4 regions of the Listeria sp. ILCC792 genome follow, and region 2 is predicted to be linked to each of the others. Evidence: predicted binding sites of a transcription regulator. Region 2 holds the regulator's gene; each other region holds the start of a gene.
The links. The regulator Rex, encoded in region 2, represses fermentation and respiration genes when NADH is low (regulators of the CRP and FNR family bind a similar motif). The targets are predictions, from matches to a motif close to TTGTGAAATATTTCACAA.

Region 1 (2,207 bases), on a different contig from region 2:
TATGGCTTCAAATGCAAGCGGACATTTACAACCGAAATGTGCGAACGCTAACGAGTGAGCAAGGTCCGGGCCTTGGGGCCGCTATGATTGCCGCTACAGGGCTCGGGATTTATCCGGATTTAAATGCATGCGCGGAAACTTTTGTCACGTATCAAGGTCAATTATATACGCCAAATGCGCAAAATGTAGCAAAATATGAAAAAATCTATCTGATTTATCGCGAAATTTACAAGGCGACTAAATCGCTTTCAACAAGTCTAGCCAAGCTTTAAAGCCGAAAATGAGCGAAATTCGTCCTCTTTTAAAAAAATAGATGGAGTGGTACAATAATATCTATTAGTGTTTGAATTATAGGAGGAAATGAATTGGAACAAGGCAAATTGACAATTTATTTTGTAAGACACGGCAAAACAGAATGGAATTTAACTGGACAAATGCAAGGCTGGGGAGACTCCCCGCTTGTATCTGAAGGGAAAAATGGTGCGATTTTAGTCGGCGAGGCACTTCAAGATATTCCTTTTAAAGCAGCTTATGTGAGTCCAAGTAAACGTACACAAGATACAGCCAAATACATTTTAAGTGGAAAAAAAGTCCCGATTCACCTTACCGAAGAGTTTCGTGAGATGAGCTTTGGCTCATGGGAAGGCGTGCGTGTCAGCGAACTAGATGTTCAGTTTAAAGAAGCGCGTGAAGCGATGCTACATAGCCCAGCGACATTTGACGCAAGCGAAAATGGCGGCGAAACTTATTATGAGCTAGAAGAACGCGTTCAAAAAGGCATGCAAAAGCTTATTTCTGAACAAAAAAGCGGTCATATTCTCGTCGTTTCTCACGGCATGACGTTAACGCTCCTGATGTATCTTTTAGGAGGCGGAAAAATGTCAGACCACCGCGCAGAAGGCGAACGAATTTTAAATACAAGTATTAGTAAAGTCGAATATGAGAATGGCCAATTTAATATCGTACAACTTAATGACACCGCGCATTTAGACAAGGCGCGCGTATAATTTAATAAGAAAAGTTAATTTTCATGAAATCCCAGATGGGGAGAAATATCGTAAACTGTGCAAAGAGCAGATGAAATTAAAGCGAATTCTAAAATTGTTTTGTATAAGAAGCTTAATTTCGAGCCAAATGTATTTACGAAATAAAAGCCGCTATCCTAAAACAAGGATAGCGGCTTTTATTTTCGATGTGTTTAAACTTGGAATAAGTATATTCATACTAAAGATAGTTTCATTTTTGTTTTTTTGAGCACTTTTTTTGTGAATTCGCACACAAGGAGTTTATTTTATGTTATGCTTGTTCATGTGTTCACAAGGTAAGGGTATAAACGTGAAAAAGGGAAAAAACGGAGGTTTAACAATGAAAAAGAAATTATTAGCTACACTTATTTTTATCCTTTCTATCACACTCGTCCTAGCAGGGTGCGGGTCCAGTGATAAGTCAAACGAGAAAAGTAAGGCTAGTGAAAAAGAGGAAGCTACGGAAGCAAATTCAGGAGCATCTCAAGCGAGCTATACATCACTAGATAAACTGGAAGACCATTACGACATCATTATCATCGGTGCAGGTGGTGCAGGAATGTCCGCAGCACTTGAAGCAAAAGAAAAAGGCTTAAACCCAGTTATTTTCGAAAAAATGCCAGTTGCCGGAGGAAATACGTCCAAAGCATCGTCTGGTATGAATGCTTCAGAAACTAAATTTCAAAAAGAACAAGGGATTGAAGACAGTAACGACCTCTTTTATGAGGAAACTTTAGCAGGCGGACACGGAACGAATGATAAAGAAATGCTACGCTTCTTTGTAGATAACTCCGCCGACGCAATTGATTGGCTCGATTCAAAAGGAATTACGCTAAATAATATTACCATTACAGGCGGAATGAATGAAAAACGGACGCATCGTCCAGAAGACGGTTCCGCAGTAGGACAATATTTAGTAGATGGCCTGTTAGAAAATGTGAAAAAAGAAGAAATTCCAACGTTTGTCAATGCAAATGTAACGGAAATTACTGAAAAAGATGGCAAAGTAAACGGCGTGAAAGTCGTGTTCAATGATAAGACGAAGAAAAATATCACAGCAGACGCAGTTGTTGTTACTACCGGTGGATACGGTGCTAATGCTGAATTGATTGAAAAAGTTCGTCCAGATTTAAAAGGTTATGTTACAACGAACCAAGAAGGTAGTACTGGCGATGGTATCAA
Region 2 (2,207 bases):
TAGCGGTCGTGCGAAACGATGAGCAGCGCGCCCGCATAATTTTGCAAATACCCCTCAAGCCACGAAAGCGTCGCAATATCCAAATGGTTGGTCGGCTCATCTAAAATCAAAAGATCTTGTTTGGATAAAAGTAGTTTCGCAAGTGCAAGCCTAGTTTTCTGCCCACCACTTAAAGCCGCGACTAATTTTTCATAATCCTCTTCAAAAAAATGGAGACCATGTAGCACCGAACGAATTTCCGCTTCATACGTATAGCCGCCGCGTTCCTTGAAAAGGTGTTGCAGTTCATCGTAACTATCCAAAGCCTGCCTTGCCGTCTCAGCATCCGCGTATATACCGCTGTCCGCCATTTTAAGCTCCATCTCGCGCAGCTCGCGTTCCATGTTACGCAAGTCTTCAAAAACAGTCAGCATTTCATTCCAAATCGTCTTGCTCGACTCAAGCCCCGTATTTTGCGCCAAGTAGCCAATCCGCACATTTTTCGGCTTTGAAATTTGCCCCGCATCATATGAAGTCTGCCCCGCAATGATTTTCAGAAGCGTTGATTTTCCCGCCCCGTTTCTGCCAACTAGCGCAATCCGGTCATTTGTTTTAATTTCTAATTTTATATTTTCTAAAATCGTTTCCGCACCAAAGTACTTCGCAATTTGTTGTACTTGCAAAAGAATCATATTTTTCTCCCCTATCTCTTTCTAGTTTAGCGTAAAGGTGAGCCCGTTGCAATCACACATTTGATTTTGTGAAATCATTAGCATTAATTGTGATTTTACGATACAATGAGAGCAGGTAAACAAAATAAATACTGATAAAATAAAGGTTTTCTAAATGTGTGAGCAAAAAGTTTGTGCATTTTATGTGAAATGTTTATAGTATATAAGCAAGCATGTGAAGGAAAGAGCAGTCATTTTGCTTGAAAACGAACCATATTTTATCAGGAAGAAGGGACTAATTGGCATGATGGATGAAACGACAAAAATTCCACAGGCGACAGCAAAACGCTTACCGTTATATCATCGCTATTTGAAATATCTACATGAATCAGGAAAAGAACGTGTATCTTCGGCAGAGTTAAGTGAAGCTGTAAAAGTGGATTCCGCAACAATTCGCCGCGATTTCTCATATTTCGGCGCACTCGGCAAGAAAGGATATGGTTATAATGTTTCTTATATTCTTGACTTTTTTGGAAAAACGCTCAGCCAAGATAAAGAAACGAACGTTGCCATTATCGGTGTAGGGAATCTTGGAACCGCACTACTTCATTATAACTTCATGAAAAACAATAATATTCGCGTTTGTGCTGCATTTGATGTAGCTCCTGCAAAAGTAGGTACCGTCCAACAAGATATTCCAATTTATCATTTAAATGATATGGAAGAAATTTTAAAAGAAAATAATGTTGAAGTGGTCATTTTAACTGTACCATCTGATGAAGCTCAAACAACGGTGGATAAATTGATCGAAGCAGACGTGAAGGGGATTCTAAACTTTACGCCAGCACGTATTAGCGTGCCAAAACAAGTACGCGTCCATCATATTGATTTGACAACTGAATTACAAACATTAATTTACTTCCTAGAAAACTATCCATCTAAAAATTAAAACGCAGCTTAAGAAGCTCAAAAATAAAAGAACTTTGATGTAACTATCTGAACCAGCGCTTAAGAGTGCTGGTTTCTTATAAGAGGTGAAATGAATGAAACGACTGAAAAAATTAAATTGGACGCAGTGGGTTGCCCTTTTTATTTTTGTATCCATGGGGATTTCGATGATTGTGACCATCTTTGAAATTTTTACTGCCCCCGCGTCACAACCAGCAACAGGACCAAAAGTAACGCTCCGAAGTGATTATATTTTCTTACTGGTAGAAATCATTTTAGGGATTATTATTTTAGCTTTACCGTCCATTGTTTCTAGACGATTTAAATTTGAAATTCCGGGGCTTGTGTACCTCATGTTTATCGTTTTTCTATACGCCTCAATTTATCTTGGAACCATTCAACAATTTTATGCGAATGTACCTCACTGGGATAAAATATTGCATACGTTTAGTGGTGCGATGCTAGGCGCAATAGGCTTTTCTTTTGTGAGTTTACTCAATGCTAACGATAAAGTCGTCATGAACATGAAGCCCGGCTTTGTTGCGATATTTTCTTTCTGTTTCGCGGTAACGCTCGGCGCTTTCTGGGAAGTGTATGAGTATACATTCG
Region 3 (2,207 bases), on a different contig from region 2:
CGGAAATAATGACGACGGTGACACTTATTTTCATGTTGCTCCTGTTAGTTATCGTCTTCCTGCTTGCTTTTTTCGTGGGTCAAGGCGGCTCAAGGCTGAAAATCGGGGGGACGAAAAATACAGATAAGCCCATTCGGGACGACGACAAGTACTGGAAACTAGGTATCTTTTATTTAAACAAAAGTGATCCTGCGCTCTTTGTCGAAAAAAGATTTGGCCTTGGTTGGACGATTAATGTGGCGCGACCGCTTGCTTGGATATTGCTCCTTGCCGTGATTTTGATTTCGGTTCTAATCGGCGTCATCCTTTAGTGTGCAACTTCTGCCGTTTTGTGTTATCCTTTTAGCTATAAAGCAGCAAAGGAGTGAGTGAAGTGTCTTTACAATCAGCACGGTTAGAAGAACATGAAGATCTCTTTTTAGTTGGCTTAGCTTGGCAGGGAACATTTGCCGAGGCACGCAAGGGAAATATTCGGGAGGTCATCCAGAAAATGAAATCGCTTCTAGGAGGCGAGTTTACAGAGCTTTACGGAATTTCCATTCACAATATCGAGGAAGGGCTGACGCATTATTCGGCGGTTTTAGCTGACCACAAGCCGAAACATTTGCCTGATGAGCTCGAATGGCTAGAAATTCCAGCACACACTTACTTTGTTGGAAAACACGAGGGGAAAACAGATGTCGAGGCAACTTACAAAGAAGTTGCGTCAGAAATCGAGAATCGCAATTATGAACCCTACATGACGGCTGATTTTCCTGTTTTCGATCCGCTACCATTTAAAATTGAAATTTTTGATTTAAAAGAAGACATCAACGGAGAAAGCGAGTTTGAAATCCGCATTCCCGTTGTCCGTAAAATTGTTGACTAACACAGGAAAGATTCCTGCATCATAAATAAAAAAACGTATCATGTTCAATTGGACTGATGCGTTTTTTATTTGGAAATGGCTAGAAGGAACAGACGAAATATGCTATAATGAAATCGCATTTTTGTGAATGAATTAACAAAAAGGAAGAAGTGATTGAGTTTGTCCTATTACAGTCCAAAAGAAATTACAGATGTGACGATTGAAAAGGGGATTCAAAAAGCGCGTTCGGGTACATTAAGTTTAGTTATTTTAGGATTTCTAGGAGGCGCATTTATTTCGCTCGGGTATTTGCTTTATATTCGCGTTGTAGGGACGATGCCGCATGAGTGGGGAAGCTTCGCCACATTTATCGGTGCGAGTGTGTTCCCAGTTGGCTTAGTTTGCATTTTACTCGGCGGCGGGGAACTGATTACCGGCAATATGATGGCGGTTCCGTTAGCTTTTTTTGATAAAAAAATAACTACTGCGATGCTGCTCCGTAATTTGGGCATTGTCACGGTGATGAATTTGGTAGGCGCTTTGTTTGTCGCTTACTTTTTCGGACACTTCATCGGTCTTACGGAAGGTGACTTTTTGGAAAAAACCGTTGCAACGGCGGGATCAAAAATTGACGCCTCGTTTTGGGTAGCCTTCGTTTCAGGTATCGGCTGTAACTGGTTTGTTGGTATTGCTGTCTGGTTATCTTACGGTGCAAAAGATTTTGCTGGTAAAATTTTAGCTATTTGGTTTCCAGTTATGGCTTTCGTTGCCATTGGTTTCCAACACGTTGTCGCGAATATGTTTATTATTCCCGCCGCGATTTTCGCAGGGCACTATACATGGGGGGATTTCATTTTAAATATCATTCCGGTATATCTTGGAAATTTAGTCGGTGGCGCCATTTTTGTTAGCCTTTGCTACTTCCTAGCGTTTAAAAAGGACGTACCACAACCGGAGAAAGAAGAAATTAGACAACCCGTAACAGAAAACGAGTAGTGCTTGTCACTACTCGTTTTTTTATAAATAGAAGTCATTTTAGCTTAAAGTCTTTATTTTTCTTGTTAAAGTGATAAAGATATTGCCGTAAAGAATGATGAGGAGAAGTGGTAATACAAGCCAATATGGCGATAAGGTAAAAGTTGGAAATACACTAAAAGGAATCATGATAGCTCCGAAAATTGTCCAACGTAAGCGAATTCGTTTGCAAAGTTCAATAAGTGATTCTGAATCTGTATAGAGTTGCGCTTGCGGTTCATTTGGAACAGTTTCGTGTGTGAAGTACATCCAAGCCCCTTGAAAAATGGAATATTGGAAGACGTTTTGAAAGCCAGCATCCTCGTGAAGGCTTACGTACTCGGAT
Region 4 (2,207 bases), on a different contig from region 2:
GACGAGTGCAATTGAAACTTGTGCACCTAAAATCAGAGGGTCGCCAGTGATGATAAACTCATTCCATTTCATGTTCAAAAGCCCCCTTTTTTATTCGCCCGCGTCATCCGATTCTTTTTTATTAAATTCATTCGTTTGAATATCGTCTTCCATTTTCTTCATTTCGTCATCATAATGCTTATCTTTATGATAACCTGAACCGTTTTTAATAATCATCGGTTCCATATTGTGCCGTTCAAATTGTGGGTTCGTCACCGTCACCGGACGCGCCGGTAATAATGGTGTATCTGAAACAGTCACTTTTACATTTGGATTATGTGGATTTGTTAGCTCAAAGCCAAAACGTTTATACGCGTAGAAAACGTATTCTGGATCGGCCGCTGGATCAACAAAATCATAATGTGTTCCAGAGAATGTTTTTTCTTTTGAACCGCCTGGAATTAAAAGCTTATCGTAAACATCTTGCGTCAGCTTCGGTGACTGCTGCGCTTTTTTAGTCCAAGCCGCAAAATCCTCATCCGATTGTGCAATCACATTAAAGCGTTGCTCGTGGAAACCTTCACCGTTAAAGTTTGAATTTCTCCCTTTAAACGTTCCTTCTTCATCTGCTTGCAGATAAAGATTCATCGTCATACCTGTCATCGCGTATTTCTGACCACCAAGTTGCGGCACCCAGAAACTCGTCATTGTATCAACAGACGTTAGTTTAAATAAAACGGGACGATCAGTTGGAATATGTACGTAGTTTACCGTTTCGATACTTTCCTCTGGATAACTAAAGAGCCATTTCCAGTCAACGCTTGTCGCATAAATAACAACAGGGTCTTTATGAGAAGTAACTTTTGGTGCTTCCTCACCCGCATAAATTGTTTTTACAGTCGGAATAGCTAGCGCAATAACAATGACAACTGGAATTAACGTCCATAAAATCTCCAATTTTCTGCTACCGTGCATATCCGGCTCATAATTTTTTGGGTTTTTACGTTCACGATATTTAAAAAGAATAATCGTAAACAATACAAAAATTGTCAAAACGATAATAAGCATAAAAATAATGGAATACAAAATCAAATCGCTTTGACCTTTTGCTACAGGCCCTTTTGGATCTAGTACTGTTAAATCACCACAACCGCCAAGTACGCCAACAGCAGCAACTAGCGTGGTTAGTAGGAATGATTTTAGTAGCTTCGACACCCGAATCCCCTCTTTTCCATTTGATGTGTGTTTTTTGTGTGTATTTTTGCGCAAAAATACAACTTCTAAAAAATTGTTTTCAAATCCCTTTTTAAGTTTCACATTCTAAATATATCACAAACTTTTAAAGTAATTAAAAAACTTTAAATCCATACTCGCTTTACATTATAGCTGATTTTTCTTGTTTGTTCAAAAACTTGGCATATGATTTTTTTCACAAACTACAAAAAAAGAGACTTGCTACTAGGATATTCCCTAAAACAAGTCTACTTATTCCACACTTTTAATCTGAACTTCGCCAACTTGAAATGGCAGAGGCTTTATACCTACTTCCACCCAATTTGCAGTCACTTCTGCTGCTAAATCTTGATTTGGAATGAGCGCAATCCCGCAATCGCCGCCACCTGAACCAGAAGATTTTCCTACACCCGAAAAACTTTCCGCCACATTAGCAAGCTCCGAAAGCAAGCTCGTTTCAATGCTAACACCTGCGCTATTACCAAGTTTCTGCAAAATCTCGCGGTTTTTTCGAAGCGCCGCAAACATTATTTTCACGTCTTGCTCTTTAATACCCAATAAAAACTTTTGAACAGCTTCTTCGGATTTAAATAGGAAATCAGCATATTTTTCGGGTTGCTCTTCTTTGAAAAGTTGGATTTCCGCAACTAAACGGCCGGTGCTGACTGGATTTCCCGTCCAACCTACTAAAAATGGCATTTCAAAATTAGGTAGTCTTTCAATTTTTAATTTCGGCCATGGATTTGCCAAAAACCAAGCGAGTGATTTGTACGGCAAATGCATTTTGACCCACTCCTGATCAAATGTCGTGTACGCAATTAATCCGCCGTATAAACACGATGCAATGTCACCACAAGAACCATTTCCTTGAACAACAAGGTGCGACAAGGCAGCCATTTTAAACTTGGTCAACATTTCCGTATCAGGCGCAAATTTTTCCATTAAAGCGGTTATTATCGCCGTTGTAACAGCAGCACTAGAACCTAAGCCAAATT

Region 1: the regulator Rex is predicted to act here: its motif matches at 1,264-1,281, upstream of CFS60_RS13240 (flavocytochrome c).
Region 3: the regulator Rex is predicted to act here: its motif matches at 990-1,007, upstream of CFS60_RS03020 (formate/nitrite transporter family protein).
Region 4: the regulator Rex is predicted to act here: its motif matches at 1,397-1,414, upstream of qoxA (cytochrome aa3 quinol oxidase subunit II).

The regions. Positions count from the first base shown of each region.
Region 1 covers NZ_FYBO01000016.1:35,012-37,218, forward strand. The annotation lists gene xylB (xylulokinase) at 1-272, shown strand, start outside; gene CFS60_RS13235 (histidine phosphatase family protein) at 366-1,007, shown strand; gene CFS60_RS13240 (flavocytochrome c) at 1,366-2,207, shown strand, end outside.
Region 2 covers NZ_FYBO01000008.1:88,831-91,037, forward strand. The annotation lists gene CFS60_RS09745 (ABC-F family ATP-binding cassette domain-containing protein) at 1-671, opposite strand, end outside; gene CFS60_RS09750 (redox-sensing transcriptional repressor Rex) at 955-1,599, shown strand; gene CFS60_RS09755 (hypothetical protein) at 1,703-2,207, shown strand, end outside.
Region 3 covers NZ_FYBO01000002.1:82,709-84,915, reverse strand. The annotation lists gene CFS60_RS03030 (DUF1648 domain-containing protein) at 1-311, shown strand, start outside; gene CFS60_RS03025 (GyrI-like domain-containing protein) at 374-868, shown strand; gene CFS60_RS03020 (formate/nitrite transporter family protein) at 1,028-1,843, shown strand; gene CFS60_RS03015 (DUF2812 domain-containing protein) at 1,883-2,207, opposite strand, start outside.
Region 4 covers NZ_FYBO01000005.1:90,053-92,259, reverse strand. The annotation lists gene qoxB (cytochrome aa3 quinol oxidase subunit I) at 1-72, opposite strand, end outside; gene qoxA (cytochrome aa3 quinol oxidase subunit II) at 91-1,194, opposite strand; gene CFS60_RS07350 (phosphomevalonate kinase) at 1,465-2,207, opposite strand, start outside.